DNA from 3 places in the Lactobacillus sp. ESL0263 genome. Region 3 is predicted to be linked to each of the others. Evidence: riboswitches for the same ligand, from Rfam matches in the RefSeq annotation. Region 3 holds a riboswitch; each other region holds the start of a gene.
What was found. Region 3 has a riboswitch for thiamine pyrophosphate ahead of F5ESL0263_RS00595 (ATP-binding cassette domain-containing protein). Riboswitches for the same ligand answer to the same signal wherever they lie in the genome.

Region 1 (4,584 bases), on a different contig from region 3:
GTGGCAGAAGCTCACTCTTAACGGTTTCAACCGCATCTTCACTTAGAAGGGGTGCCCCACCTTTAGCCACCATTACAGGATCGACCGTAATAGGTCCAAAATCATATTTTTGTAGGTTAAGTGCTACTTGATGAACATGTGCAGCATCACCGAGCATACCAGTTTTACAAGCTCTAATTTTAAAATCAGAAGCTAAAGAGCTGAATTGTGCATCAATCATATCTAGTGGCATTAAAAATGAGTCTTGTACACCAAGTGTGTTTTGAGCAGTCACTGCCACAACTACAGCAGTACCAAATACATTTTGCATTTGAAATGTTTTAAGATCGGCCATGATTCCAGCACCACCACCTGAATCGGTACCTGCAATAGTTAAAACTTGTGGGAAAGAATTAATTTCTTCTGTCATTAAGAAGCCTCCTAATCAAACTTAGCGACATTTTCAATTTGAGAAATGCTTATTTTAGCTAGATAATCCATGAGATACATACTGAAGGTACCAGGACCAACCTCAGGATGTTCTTGTGCTAATAATTCACCTGTTGCTGAAAAAACAAGAGTTGCTGTTTGAGCAGCTTCAAATGAATCGGGACAAATTGCTGCAAAAGCGGCAACGATACTGGACAGCATATCACCCGATCCTACATGTGCCTGAAATAGTGGCGTGCCATTATAGATGTGAGCTGTTTTTTGCCCATCACTAATGGTGTCTGTCGCACCACTTGCAATAACTACACAGTGAAATTTTTTAGCAGTTTCTTGGGCGATTTGATCAACGTTTTCATCTCCGGTACCTGCATCAATTCCTTTGGCGTTCCAATCAAAGCCGCCCAAAGCTGCAATTTCACCAACATTTCCGCGAATAATACTGACAGGGAAATTAGCTAATAGATTATTAGCTGTATCTAGGCGATATTTGACGGCCCCTACGGCAACTGGGTCTAATACGATAGGTTTTTGGTAACGAACAGCTAGCTGCATTAATCTGCTTATTTGTTCAATCTGCAATTTAGTCAAGGTTCCTAAATTAATAGCCAGACTTGAGGCCATTTGGACCATCTCATCAGCTTCAGCGATTTCTTTACTCATAATTGGTGATGCACCAAGCGCATTTAATCCATTAGCCACATCCTGAACGGTGACAAAATTTGCAGCGTTAAGTACAACAGGGTTGGTTTCACGTAATTTAGTTAAAAGGTCAAGTTTCATTTATGTCTCCTAAAAATGCTTGCCTCGTTTTAAAGCTATGAAAAAAGCTTTGACACGATTTTAGGAGTGTCAAAGCAATTAAAAAGCCTATTTGACACGTTCCTACGCAAGAATTAGCTTACAGGTTCAAAGGGTTCAAAATATAAATTTTATCTCAGCCAAAGGCACCCCTCGTGTTATCGCTTCCAATTATACCTGCTTTTAAAAACCAAGACAATAAGTATTTATCTGAATTTGCTGATAAAAAAATACTAAGGTAAACTAAGAGAAATTTAAACACTATATTATTATTTATTAGGGAGAACAAAGATGGTTGAGTTTACGGATCAACTGCATCAATTAGTTAGTGACTTGTGGATTAAAAGTGAAAAACAGCCATTCATCATCGAATTGCAAAGTGGGGAATTACCACTTGCTAAATTTCGCTTTTATTTGCTCCAGGATCGATACTATTTATCTGAGTTTGCCAAAATTCATCAATTAATTGCAGAGCAAACTACAGATTTAAATATTAAAAACTTTGTGCTGGCAAGCGCAGAGGATCTTCAAGAATCCGAAGTAGAGGTGCGCAAGCAGTTTTTCAAAGAACTTAACATTACAGATGATGAAGTTGATACTACAATAGTTGCGCCAACAGCATATGCGTACGTTAATCATCTCTACCTAACATTACAAAGAGATGGCTTAGCTGGAGCTTTGTGTGCAATTGCACCATGTTATTGGCTTTATCAAGAAATTGGTCATAAAATGGCCAAAGTAGGATCCCCAGTGAAGTATTATCAAGAATGGATTGATACATACGACGGTGACTGGTATGCAGTTAATGTAAAAAAACTATTAGCATTGATTAACCAGCTCGCAACCAATGTCCCCAAAAAAGAACTTGCTAAAATGAAGGATGCATTTTTAAGAAGCAGCTATTATGAACTAAAATTTTGGCAAATGGCATATAATCAGGAAGAATGGAAGTAATTGATACTTATCAGTTGTATGATTTTTTAATAAGCAAAAATAGCTCCGAAAATAATTCGGAGCTATTTGTTTTCATTATATTTATGCGCTAACTCGTTCATCGTGCCAAGATAAAATCATTTTGACAATGGCATTAGCAACATTGAGATTTTTTAAGAGCGGACCATGTGAATAGGTTCCGATGAAATTGCGGTAGCGTAGTCCCTCAACGTGATCTTGAGGATTATTGCCGTAACCTTCAATCATTTCACCCAAGGGATGTAACTTATCTGAATCGTCAAAATAAGTCTGACCGGAGTGATTTTCAAAGGCTCTAACTTCGCCCCATTCACTCATATAGCGGGTATCGCCAATCATTCGCTTATCTGCTTTAAAAACGGTATGAAACGGTAAAATGTCTAGGCCCTTAATTGTGACACCAGAGTTAGTTTTGTAATAGGTGCCAACAAGCTGATAGCCACCACAAACACCTAGCATCGGTTTACCGTCATTGATGTATTTAGTTAAAGTTTCCTTGTGTCTTGGCAAGTCCTTAGCAATGACAGTTTGCTCAAAGTCCTGACCACCACCAAAAAAGACGAAGTCGTAGTCAAAGGCATTAAATTCATCACCTAAAGAGACGTTATCAATTTGAGTTGAATAGCCCTGCTTTTTTAACAAGTAGCGAATGATTTTGACATCCCCAGAATCACCGTAGGTATTCATCAAATCTTCGTATAAATATGCAATTTTAATTGTTTTGTTTGCCATAAAAACCACTCCAACTATTACTATCTCGTTAAAGTATATCTTAAAGGAGCAGGAGGGGCAAAAGATAATTACTTCGTATCTTCTTGTGCTGCGAAATGATTAATTGGACCATATTTTGAGCCGACTTCAATTGGGTGGGCGATTGCTTCATAAGTAAATTCCTTGGCAATCTTGACACTATCAAGAATAGAATTGCCTTTAGCTAATTCGGCGGCAATAACGGCGGATAGAGTATCTCCTGTACCGTTAATTCTTTCAGTATTGATGAAAGGCTTGGTGAATTCGTAGAACTTACCATCTTCAGCTAGTAACACGTCAGTTACCTTAGACTGACTAGTATCGTCATGGCGGCCCTTCATTAAGACATTCTTAGCACCCATTGCTTGCAGTTTCTTAGCACCTTGACGTACTTCATCTGGCGTAGCTAATTCAAGTCCGGTTAACTTTTTCTGTTCATAAAAATTAGGCGTAATGATGTCAGCTAGTGGCATCAGGTTGTCTAAGAAGGCCTGATAAGCATCATCATCTAAGAGGGTGTCACCATGTTTGGTCATAATAACGGGATCAAGAACAATTCTACCCATGTCATATTTACGCAAATTTTCAGCAACACAGCCAATAACTTCTTTGTTGGCTAGCATACCAGTCTTTAATGCATCAATTTTGAAGTCGTCATTTAAGACCTCAAATTGCTTTTGGATAAATGGAATGGGCATAACTTCTTGTGCAAAAATACCAGTAGTGTTCCCAGCAACTGCTGCAGTTAGTAATCCCATTCCGTACACTCCACGTGCGTAAAACGAGTGGAGATCGGCAGTCATGCCTGCGCTACCGTCGCTATCGTTTCCCGCAATGGTTAGAGCAATAATTTCTTTTTTCATTATTATGTATCCTCTTTTTAATCAAAACTTTATGTCCCAAGTATAACGTAAAACAGGTGTAATGTTATAATTATTTCTTGTAAAAAAAGCGGCAAATAGTAGAATTGTAGTAAATCGCTTTCTTCTAGGAAGGAAACACAACACAATATGTTAAAAGAATACATTATGGCAATTGATGAAGGTACAACATCAACTAGAGCAATGATCTTTGATCATGAGGGCCACAAAGTTTCTGCTTCACAAAAGGAATTTTCACAGTACTTTCCGCAACCAGGTTGGGTTGAACATAAGGCCGAAGAAATCTGGCACGCTGTTCAAACTACCATTGCTAATACCATTATAAATTCAGGAATTCGCCCAGAACAAATTAAGGGAATTGGGATTACAAATCAGCGTGAAACGACTGTTATTTGGGATCGAAAAACTGGTAAGCCAATTTATAATGCAATTGTTTGGCAGTCAAGACAGACCACAGAATTGGCGGAAAAGCTCAAGGCTGATGGTTATGGTGAAATGATTCATAAGAAAACTGGTTTAATCATTGACCCGTATTTCAGTGCAACTAAAATTCGTTGGATTTTGGATCACGTTGAGGGCGCACAAGAAAAAGCCGAAAAGGGAGATCTTCTATTTGGCACCATCGATAGCTGGTTATTATGGAAGTTAACTGATGGTGAAGCTCACATTACGGATTACACCAATGCATCAAGGACAATGCTTTTTAATATCCACGACTTAAAGTGGGATGATGACATTCTTGAATTACTCAACA
Region 2 (4,584 bases), on a different contig from region 3:
CCAAGTAAGCATAATATCATTATAAACTTCTGTACTTTTTTGTATTTTGTCTGTTTCCTCTTCAATATCATCAATACGTGGATTGCTAATGAACTTTTGTGGGATTATTGAAGTAATTACAGAAACTATTTTTCCATTTTCAATAATTGTAAAAAGTCTTTTCCTCAATGATCCAGTTTCTCCTTTAAAAATGGAATTATAAAATCCAGAAGCCTCGATTGTAGTGTCCGAATATATTTTTACCCTAATATCTTTATCAACTACTTGAAATTCAAATGGTGTTAAATACTTCTTTAAATCAATTATTTTCATTTAGAGGCCCTCCACATTACTTCTCCTGCTGCGCAATAAAAATACTGAATCTTTTATTAGGTTGAAGTTTACCATTATTCATATTTTCTACCAAATACTATTTTATTCTTCCTGAACACAAAAAACCGATAATTTCACTTTATCAAGTTTCTCTAGCTTTAATTACTTTTTAAGCCTGTTGAGTGAAAATAAATTTTAAAAATGAGTACAAGGTCCTTATTTTTCCCTTAAGTATTGGTAATTCAAGGAAAAGTAAAGTAAAATGTTTATTGATAAAAAAGGAGTAGCTCTATGTCTAAACTTGAAAAACCTGTTGTGATTGGAATTACTGGTGGTTCTGGTAGTGGAAAAACAACAATTGCCCATAAAATTGTTGATCAAATGCAAGAAAATGAACATGTCTTGATTATGACGCAAGATTCCTACTACAAAGACAACACAGGCATCCCAATGGATATCAGACAGAACATTAATTATGATCATCCCGATGCCTTTGACGTTCCACTTCTAGAAGAGCAAATCGGTTGCTTATTAAAACATCAACCAATTGAGATGCCTGTTTATGATTTTAAGGAACATACAAGAAGCAAGAAAACAATTCATACGGAGCCGGTAGACATTATCATTTTGGAAGGCATTCTTGTACTGGCTAGCAAGGAAATCCGCGACTTAATGGATATTAAAGTATATGTTGATACTGACGACGACATTCGTTTTATTAGGCGTTTAGAGCGCGATATTAAGGAACGGGGGCGTTCAATTGATTCAGTAATTGAACAATACCTTGATACTGTTAAGCCGATGTACCACCAATTTATTGAACCAACGAAACGCTATGCGGATATTATCATCCCTGAAGGTGGCGAAAACGACGTTGCAATTGATATGTTGACTACGAAGGTCCATTCAGTCTTAAGTCAAAACACTAAATAAAAGACCAAGTTCATTCGAACTTGGTCTTTTATTTAGTCAATTGCTAGACGTTCAATTACTTCGGCATATTTTGGATATTGCGTTAGTAAGTCTTTTTTCTTAAGCATTTCAAAGTCATGATAATCAAAACCCGGTGAAACAACACAACTTACTAAGCAAAAACTGTCAGGTTTAGTTACTTCAGAAGCAAAAATCGTTTCTTTAGGTACTTTAAATTGCATCACTTCACCCTTGGTAACATCCTTACCTAGTCTAACAGCTTGATACTCTCCTTCTGGTGAAATACAGTGGATGGTGATTGGTTCCCCATCATGGTAATACCACAGTTCATCGTGATTTAAACGGTGAAAATGAGAACAACTGGTATCATCTAGTAAGAAATAAATTGAAGTGTAGTAATAGCGATCGCCTTTACTATCTTCAGCGTAAAACTGCTCATCACTAGTATAAATTTGACGAAACCAGCCACCCTCTTGGTGGGGTTCCAGCTTTAAATTCTTGATATAATCTTCGCGATTCATTTTTTCTCTTTTCTTCAAATACTATTTATTACAGGCAAAAAACTAAACTAAGTAAATCTTTTGCATCTGCTCCTTAAAATCAGCTGGCAAGTCGAGGCCTTCCACAAAGTATCGGTCAAAGTCACCATAGTTCTTTTTAACTGTTTCAAAGTAACGCTCCAAGTACTGACGTTCAACTGTTAAGGCAATCGCAACATCTTTGATATTTTTAGGATCCATTTTGTCTTTTAAGTAATCCAAAATTTCTTGGTTTGCTTTTTTACGAGCCTCAATTGTTTTCAAGTAATCTTCAAAAATTTGGTCTTCGCTAACATCCAAACTCTTCAAGATTAATGCTGCTGCAACACCAGTCCTGTCTTTTCCAGCAAAACAATGGAATGCAACTGGTACAGGATCGTTAATTAAATCCATTAAAAAGTGGTGATAACCTTCACGTGCAGAATTTGATAAGGCTAACTCTTCATATGTTTTAAGCATGTCAGATTCCACATGACTGTTAGCCGAAACAATTTCATCTACACTTGCCTGATTTGTACCTGAATCTTTTAAAACATCTAAAATCACATAATCTAGATCTGGCCAAACATAGTCTGGATATTCTTTTCGTTCATCATCACCACGTAAATCAACAAGTCTCTTAAGTTGATAATGATTTTGAACCAAATCTTTTTGCTCGTCAGTTAAATCAAATAACTGACCGCAACGAAAAAGCATCCCCTCTTTAACCTTTTTACCTTCGGCACCAACATAGCCACCCAATGAACGCCAATTTGTGATATTCTCTGACATAATTCTCCTTATAGTATCTTTGCACTCTACTTACTCATATAAACATTAATTATAATTTCTCTTCACAATTTAGTCCATGGCTTTTGTAGCATTAAAAAAAACGCTAATTATCATTAGCGTTTACCTTATTTAGTCAATCTTAGGCTTTAGTGCTCTATCAAATAAGTTGGTAATTAGTTTAACCAATACCCCATCAAAAAGCAGCGCTGATAGCATCATTGTCACAAACATAATAATTTGCAGTTTAACACTGAATTTACTCCAGCCATATAAAAAGTACGTTGGTATAAAACTACCTAGCCCTGCAAAAAAGGCACCCGTTAAAACACTTTGCCAAGAAAACTTTTGATATCTTTCTTTTTTAGGGAAAAAGCCAATTTCATTAGTAGCGCCTTGAATTAGTCCAGAAAGGACCGTTGTAGCGCCCCATTGACCACCAATCACCATTTCCACAATTGCAGCCAAAGTTTCACCAACAACACCAGAGCCTGCTGTAGGTACAAAGTACATTGCAAGTGGTCCTGCAAGTAACCAGAGACCAGAAAAGACTGCATCAGTCACTGGTGCGTAGCCTGTTGGCAATAACATCATTTTTACCAGGTTAAACGCCCAGTTAAACCCATAGGTGTAAATTACCCCTAAAATAATTCCAATTAATGCAAGTAGAATGATCGATTTAACATTCCACTTTGAAGATCTTGTAAACATAAAAAATACTCCTAACAAACTTCAACAGTCATTAGGAGTACATGAAAAATCTATTTCAACACTTCCCTAGCGCAGGTATTATCCCGTTCAGGTTCAGAGGGTATTTCTCAGCTAAATTAGCACCCCTAGTGACTTTCTTTTCTATTATAACATAGCCAAGTATGTTTGACTTAAGAGATTAGTAATCAACCTTGAATTTAAAATTGACTAAAACTAGTTAATTTCTCTTTGGTTAAATCACGGATAATAGCAACAGTTAAATCAACTGATGCCTTGAAGTCCTGATATGCACTAAAGCAGTATGGTGAGTGCTCATAACGTACAGGAATTCCAATAACAATTGTTGGTGCACCATTTTCGTAGTAAATTGCTGCACCATCTTGTCCACCACCAGTACGAACTGAACGAGTGTAAGGAATATTGTTTTTATCAGCTATATCACAGGCATATTGTTGGAATTTAGGATTAGGCAAAAACGATGTATCCATATCACGAAGCATTGGTCCACGCTTTAATCCAGTTTGAGATAACCATTCTGGAGTAAAGGTGTCATCAGCGGGACATGATTCAAGAACGATTGCCAAGTCAGGCTTAACAGCCTTAGCAGTAACATATGCTCCTCTTAAACCAACCTCTTCTTGACTAGATAGGGCAGCAACTACGTTAAAGTCAACTTTCTCACCATTTAAATTATCAAGTACGTCAGCCATTGCAGCAGCACCAAAACGATCGTCAAAATCTTTACCAAAGAAAAGACCAGTTTTTTCATTGTATTCGCATTTTACATCGACAAAGATTGGGCAGCCAGTATCAATTTGATAATCATTAATCGTTTCTTCACGTGAACTTGAACCAACGTCAATCGACATGTCTGCAACATCTGGAACATTATTACGTTCTTCTTCAGTCATAAAGTGAGGTGGCTTAGTTGCAACAACACCAGGGACATATTCACCAGCACGATTTAAAATTTTAACCCGTAAAGCTGGAATATTATATTTTACCCAACCACCAAGTGGAACAAACTTAATCATTCCGTTTGGTCGAACAGCCTGAGTAATAAAGCCAACGGAATCTGAGTGTGCATCAAGCTGAATAACTGGACGATCTGGTTGATTCTCCTTTTTTGAAGCATATACGTTCAACATTCCATCCACTTTAACATCGGCAATGTCTTTAACAGTTTCAGTAAATAATTTTACAAACTCTTCTTCAAAGCCAGAAGTTGAATTGGCATCTGAAAAAGCCTTAAGCATTTTGATTTCTTGATCTTTTTTCATACTTTTAATACCTTTCGCTTGATCTAATTACTTCTTCCATT
Region 3 (4,584 bases):
GTATTTACTTTGAAAGAAAGCGCGGGCAACATCTTAATGCTAACTTTTAATAGTGCTACAAATGAAGTCGTTATAAAGCGCAGCGATAAAAAGCCAAATGACGCTAAGCGCTTTGGCCAGGTGAATACAAGTGATGAACTTAAACTCCGCATTTTTATCGATACAAGCTCGGTTGAGTTCTTTATAAATGATGGGGAATTAGTCTTTTCAGAACGCTACTATACTAAGAATGAGCCAAGGATAGTTTTAACTGCAGATAAGCCAGTTATGACTCAAATAACTGCGTATAATTTAAGCAAATAGTATTAAGCTTATTGGTCTAAAAATTGTAATCTTTTAATTAGGGAATCAAGGCCGTAACTATACTATGAGAGGATAAAAGTAATACCCACACCATGAGGGGAAGTAGAGCAAAACCCATACCATGAGGGGAAGTAGAGCAAAACCCACACTATGAAGGGAAGTAGAGCAAAACCCACACCATGAGGGGAAGTAGAGCGAAACCCATACCATGAGGGGAAGTAGAGCAAAACCCACACCATGAAGGGAAATAGAGCAAAACCCACACCATGAGGGGAAGTAGAGCAAAACCCACACCATGAAGGGAAATAGAGCAAAACCCATACCATGAGGGGAAGTAGAGCAAAACCCACATTATGAGGGGAAATAGAGCAAAACCCATACCATGAGGGGAAATAGAGCGAAACCCACACCATGAGGGGAAGTAGAGCAAAACCCACACCATGAGGGGAAGTAGAGCAAAATCCACATTATGAGGGGAAATAGAGCGAAACCTACACTATGAGGGGAATCAGAGCATACCCCCACAATGAATGGAACTATTTTTGTTACTTTAAGGTAAACAGTGCAAGGTTGACTAATATTAAGATGACACCACTCCATAGCCAATCACTGGCTTTAAGTGGCACTGCAACAATCACCGAGCGTTTCGCCCCTTCGACGTAGCCATGAGATTCCATTCCTTGCGCCAGATTTTCAGCTGAATTCAGCGCTACCAAGATGGCTTTGAAGTATAAAACAGGTGACCAAAAACTGAGGTAAACTCCGCGCATCATTCCAGCAATGCGAATTTGCTTAACTGCTCGCTTCATTTGGGGAATGATATTTAATGCGGCTAAGACGCCATAAGCAAACTTACTTGGTAAATGAAAATTCTGTTCGAGTGAGCGGGCTAATTCTTCAGCAGTTGTTTTGATCGATACGCAACAGATTGTTAGTGTGTAGACATAAATACGGCTAGATAGACTGAGTGCATTTTCGAGGTTAGGCTGCGGGGCAAACCAGTAAAGAGTCGCAAAAATGGTGAATGCCGCAATTAATGGCGTAAGCAGGGTAAATAATAGACTTTTAAATTTGATTTTTTGCGTAAGTAAATAGACAACGGCAAAAACAATTACCAATAAGTTAGTTGTTAAACTAGTTTTAAGCGATAACTCAATTGAAATGATCAGTGCTAAAAGAAATTTGAAACTAGGATTCATCTTTTACCTCACTTATTACTGTATGTTAAATAATGATTACTAAAAACTAAATGGTAGTCACACCAGTCGGCAAGATTAGTTAATTCATGACTGATAATAAGCAACGTTTGGTGACGCTGTTTCTGACTCTCATGCAATAAGTTCATGACTTTTTGTGCCGATTCATGATCTAAGCCACTCAATGGCTCATCAATCAGTAACACTTTTTGGCCGGAAATTAACATTAATAAAATCTGCAACTTCTTTTGTTGACCGCCTGAAAGAGAATAGACAACTTGATCTTTGGTTTGACTTAAGTCTAGATAATCCAACATTTCGGCTATTTTTTCTTCTGTAAAGTAGCTATCTTTTGCTTGCTTCAGACTGAGCTTGATTTCGTCTTCAACCGAAACGGCAATAAATTGGTCGGTTGCGGTTTGAAAAATTTGCCCAACCTCTAGTAAGTATTTTCTTGTCGTCTGGTTACGGATCTCACGCTTGTCGTAGGTAACACTTCCTCTGTATGGAAGCATTTTAGTCAGAACATTAAATAATGAAGTCTTGCCAACACCGTTGGCACCGGTAATTAGTGTTGTTTTGCCAGCAATGATGTTTAGATGGTCTTGCTTTAACAGAATACGATTTTGTTCAACTTGAGCATTAGTTAAAACAAAACATGGTGTTTCATTTTCAGGAAGGGCAAAAGTATAAGTGTGTTTCTGTTGACTATCATGTAATAACTCATTTTTACTTGCTTCATCTAGCAGCGTGACATTATCACGTTTAAATTGAAACAAGTAGTCACAAATGTTTTCATAGCCGGTCAAAACATGGTCAGTTAAAATAATCGTTTTTCCTTTATCCCTTAAATGCGCCAATTTAGTAATTAAAAATTGACGTGCTTCAGGATCGCAGCTAGCAAACGGCTCATCAAGTAAAAACAAATCAACATCCATTGCGACTAAGACAGCTAGTGCAACTCGTTGTTGCTCACCACCCGATAGTGTCGTGATTTTCTGATCCAGTAACTGTTCAATTTGCGTAAATTTTGTTGCATCGTTGAGCCGCTCTAGATATTGATCACGACTTAGTTGTAAATTTTCGAGAGCGAAAATTATTTCTTCTCGTGGTGTTGCCATAGTGAACTGCTCACCGGCATTTTGAAACATCATCGCGGAACGTAATCCATCTAGTTCAACTGTTCCGCTAACTTTACCAGCATATTTAGGATAAAGTCCGGCTAAAATTTTTAATAAAGTGGACTTACCACAGCCAGTAGGCCCAATAAGTAGTGAAAATTTGCCGGTTGGAATTTCGAGTGTAATGTTATTAAGTATTTTCTGTTGCTCGTCATATGAAAATGAGAGCTGGTTTGTTCTGATCAATTTTTCTTACCAAGATAAATAAAAAGCCATTGAACAATGATGTTCAACGGCGCAAAATAATTAGTTTCCCTTCGCTGGCATTGTCCAAAGCAGGTTCAATGGGTATGTTCTCAGCCTAACGGCACCCCTTTAGTATATTCATGATTATTATACAAAAAGAACCTAGTACTTGTCTAGATTGCATCAAGAAGTAAAAAAGGCATACGGGTTTTTGTTAAAAATGATATTTCAAGTCCGACTTAGGGCTAAAAATTACGATATAATAAAATTATGAAAAAAAGATACTAATAGGCGGGTGATAACTATGGCAACGGTAAAACAGGAACAGTATTTAACAAGTGTAATTGATGCAACTACTTCTGATTCCAATGAAATAAGATTGAGTCCAGGCAGTAATGACTTTGACTTGTTTACAATTAACCTTGAAAATCATAACGGCGGTGTTCATCGTTATCAAACAACAGGACTAACGATTCTTTATGAAGCTGTTGGGACTACAAAAACCAAAATTAACGGTCAGGCGTTCACGATTTCTGCTGGTAATATTATTCTTTTGCAAAAAAAGAGTGAATATGAGGTGGAAAGGCAGGGCAAAAAAGATTTGCTAGTTAAAATAGAACTTAGTCAAAGGCTGTCCGAACAATTTACTCTAAAAAAGAAACAGCATTTTAGTGAGCAAGAAAAAGCTGTAATTGATCACATCAGTAAGCTAATGACAACAAACAGACTATTAAATCTAAACTATTCAGCAATGTCGCGCTCTGCACAAATAATGAAAAAAATTATCGATGAATATCTTAATCAGGATCTTTTTGTTGAAAACATGGTGCTTGCCGAGCTTAGTATCTTATTTGTAGCAGCACTTAGAAACAAGGACTTTGAAAAGGCGCCGACTGCTGCACCTAAATTTGCACAAACAGCCTTGGAACAATACATTGATGAGAACTTTGCCGATGTTACTTTGAATGAAGCGGCCAAGCATTTTGGCTTGAATCCGAATTATTTTTCGACCTTGGTTAAGCAGAAGACTGGTAAAAGTTTTGTCGAACACGTTGACGAGAGACGAATGCAAGAAGCGCGCAATTTACTTGCCCGTCCCGACATTTCAGTCAAGGAAATTATTACTAGGGTAGGCTACAATGGAAAATCATTCTTTTATAAAAAGTTTGGTGAGTACTATCATGAAACGCCTGTTCAAATGCGGGCTGAACTGTTTAGACAGGCCAATATTAATCTGAAATAAAATGAGCAAAAAATGCACCCCTATTAAGGGATGCATTTTTTAATAACTAAAATTACATTTTTTCTAACCGCTCAATTCGGTCCTTTGTAGGTGGATGACTATCAAATAAATGTGTAGTACCCCTTTTATGAAGTGGGTTTTCGATGTACATTCCCGCGCTACTTGGATCTGCTTGTTTCATTGGATCGGAACCATCAATTTTTTCCAAAGCAGATATTAATCCTTGCGGATTACGTGTTAATTCGACTGAGGAAGCATCTGCTAAGTATTCGCGATTACGCGATAATGCCATTTGCGCAAGACTAGCACAAAGTGGTCCCAAAATAAGAACAAAGACAATCGCAACAATTTTAAAAACCATTACAATAGCGTTGTTACTATCATTGTCACTATCACGATCATCATCAATCCACCAGATATAGCGGCTGGCAATACCAGATAAATATGAAATAACACCTACTAAAACAGCGGCAAT

Region 1: it holds a riboswitch for thiamine pyrophosphate, as region 3 does, so the genes downstream of both, thiM (hydroxyethylthiazole kinase) here and F5ESL0263_RS00595 (ATP-binding cassette domain-containing protein) in region 3, are expected to answer to the same signal.
Region 2: it holds a riboswitch for thiamine pyrophosphate, as region 3 does, so the genes downstream of both, F5ESL0263_RS02040 (ECF transporter S component) here and F5ESL0263_RS00595 (ATP-binding cassette domain-containing protein) in region 3, are expected to answer to the same signal.

Annotation. Positions count from the first base shown of each region.
Region 1 is NZ_REHL01000006.1:372,884-377,467, reverse strand. It holds gene thiD (bifunctional hydroxymethylpyrimidine kinase/phosphomethylpyrimidine kinase) at 1-409, opposite strand, end outside; gene thiM (hydroxyethylthiazole kinase) at 421-1,209, opposite strand; TPP riboswitch at 1,292-1,391, opposite strand; gene tenA (thiaminase II) at 1,519-2,181, shown strand; gene F5ESL0263_RS08075 (type 1 glutamine amidotransferase) at 2,263-2,931, opposite strand; gene thiD (bifunctional hydroxymethylpyrimidine kinase/phosphomethylpyrimidine kinase) at 3,000-3,812, opposite strand; gene glpK (glycerol kinase GlpK) at 3,960-4,584, shown strand, end outside.
Region 2 is NZ_REHL01000004.1:15,153-19,736, reverse strand. It holds gene F5ESL0263_RS02060 (hypothetical protein) at 1-312, opposite strand, end outside; gene udk (uridine kinase) at 604-1,245, shown strand; gene F5ESL0263_RS02050 (cupin domain-containing protein) at 1,278-1,766, opposite strand; gene F5ESL0263_RS02045 (tyrosine-protein phosphatase) at 1,809-2,555, opposite strand; gene F5ESL0263_RS02040 (ECF transporter S component) at 2,685-3,263, opposite strand; TPP riboswitch at 3,310-3,400, opposite strand; gene F5ESL0263_RS02035 (M42 family metallopeptidase) at 3,461-4,543, opposite strand.
Region 3 is NZ_REHL01000002.1:27,735-32,318, forward strand. It holds gene F5ESL0263_RS00585 (glycoside hydrolase family 32 protein) at 1-303, shown strand, start outside; gene F5ESL0263_RS00590 (energy-coupling factor transporter transmembrane protein EcfT) at 849-1,502, opposite strand; gene F5ESL0263_RS00595 (ATP-binding cassette domain-containing protein) at 1,511-2,866, opposite strand; TPP riboswitch at 2,914-3,005, opposite strand; gene F5ESL0263_RS00600 (AraC family transcriptional regulator) at 3,171-4,109, shown strand; gene htpX (zinc metalloprotease HtpX) at 4,162-4,584, opposite strand, start outside.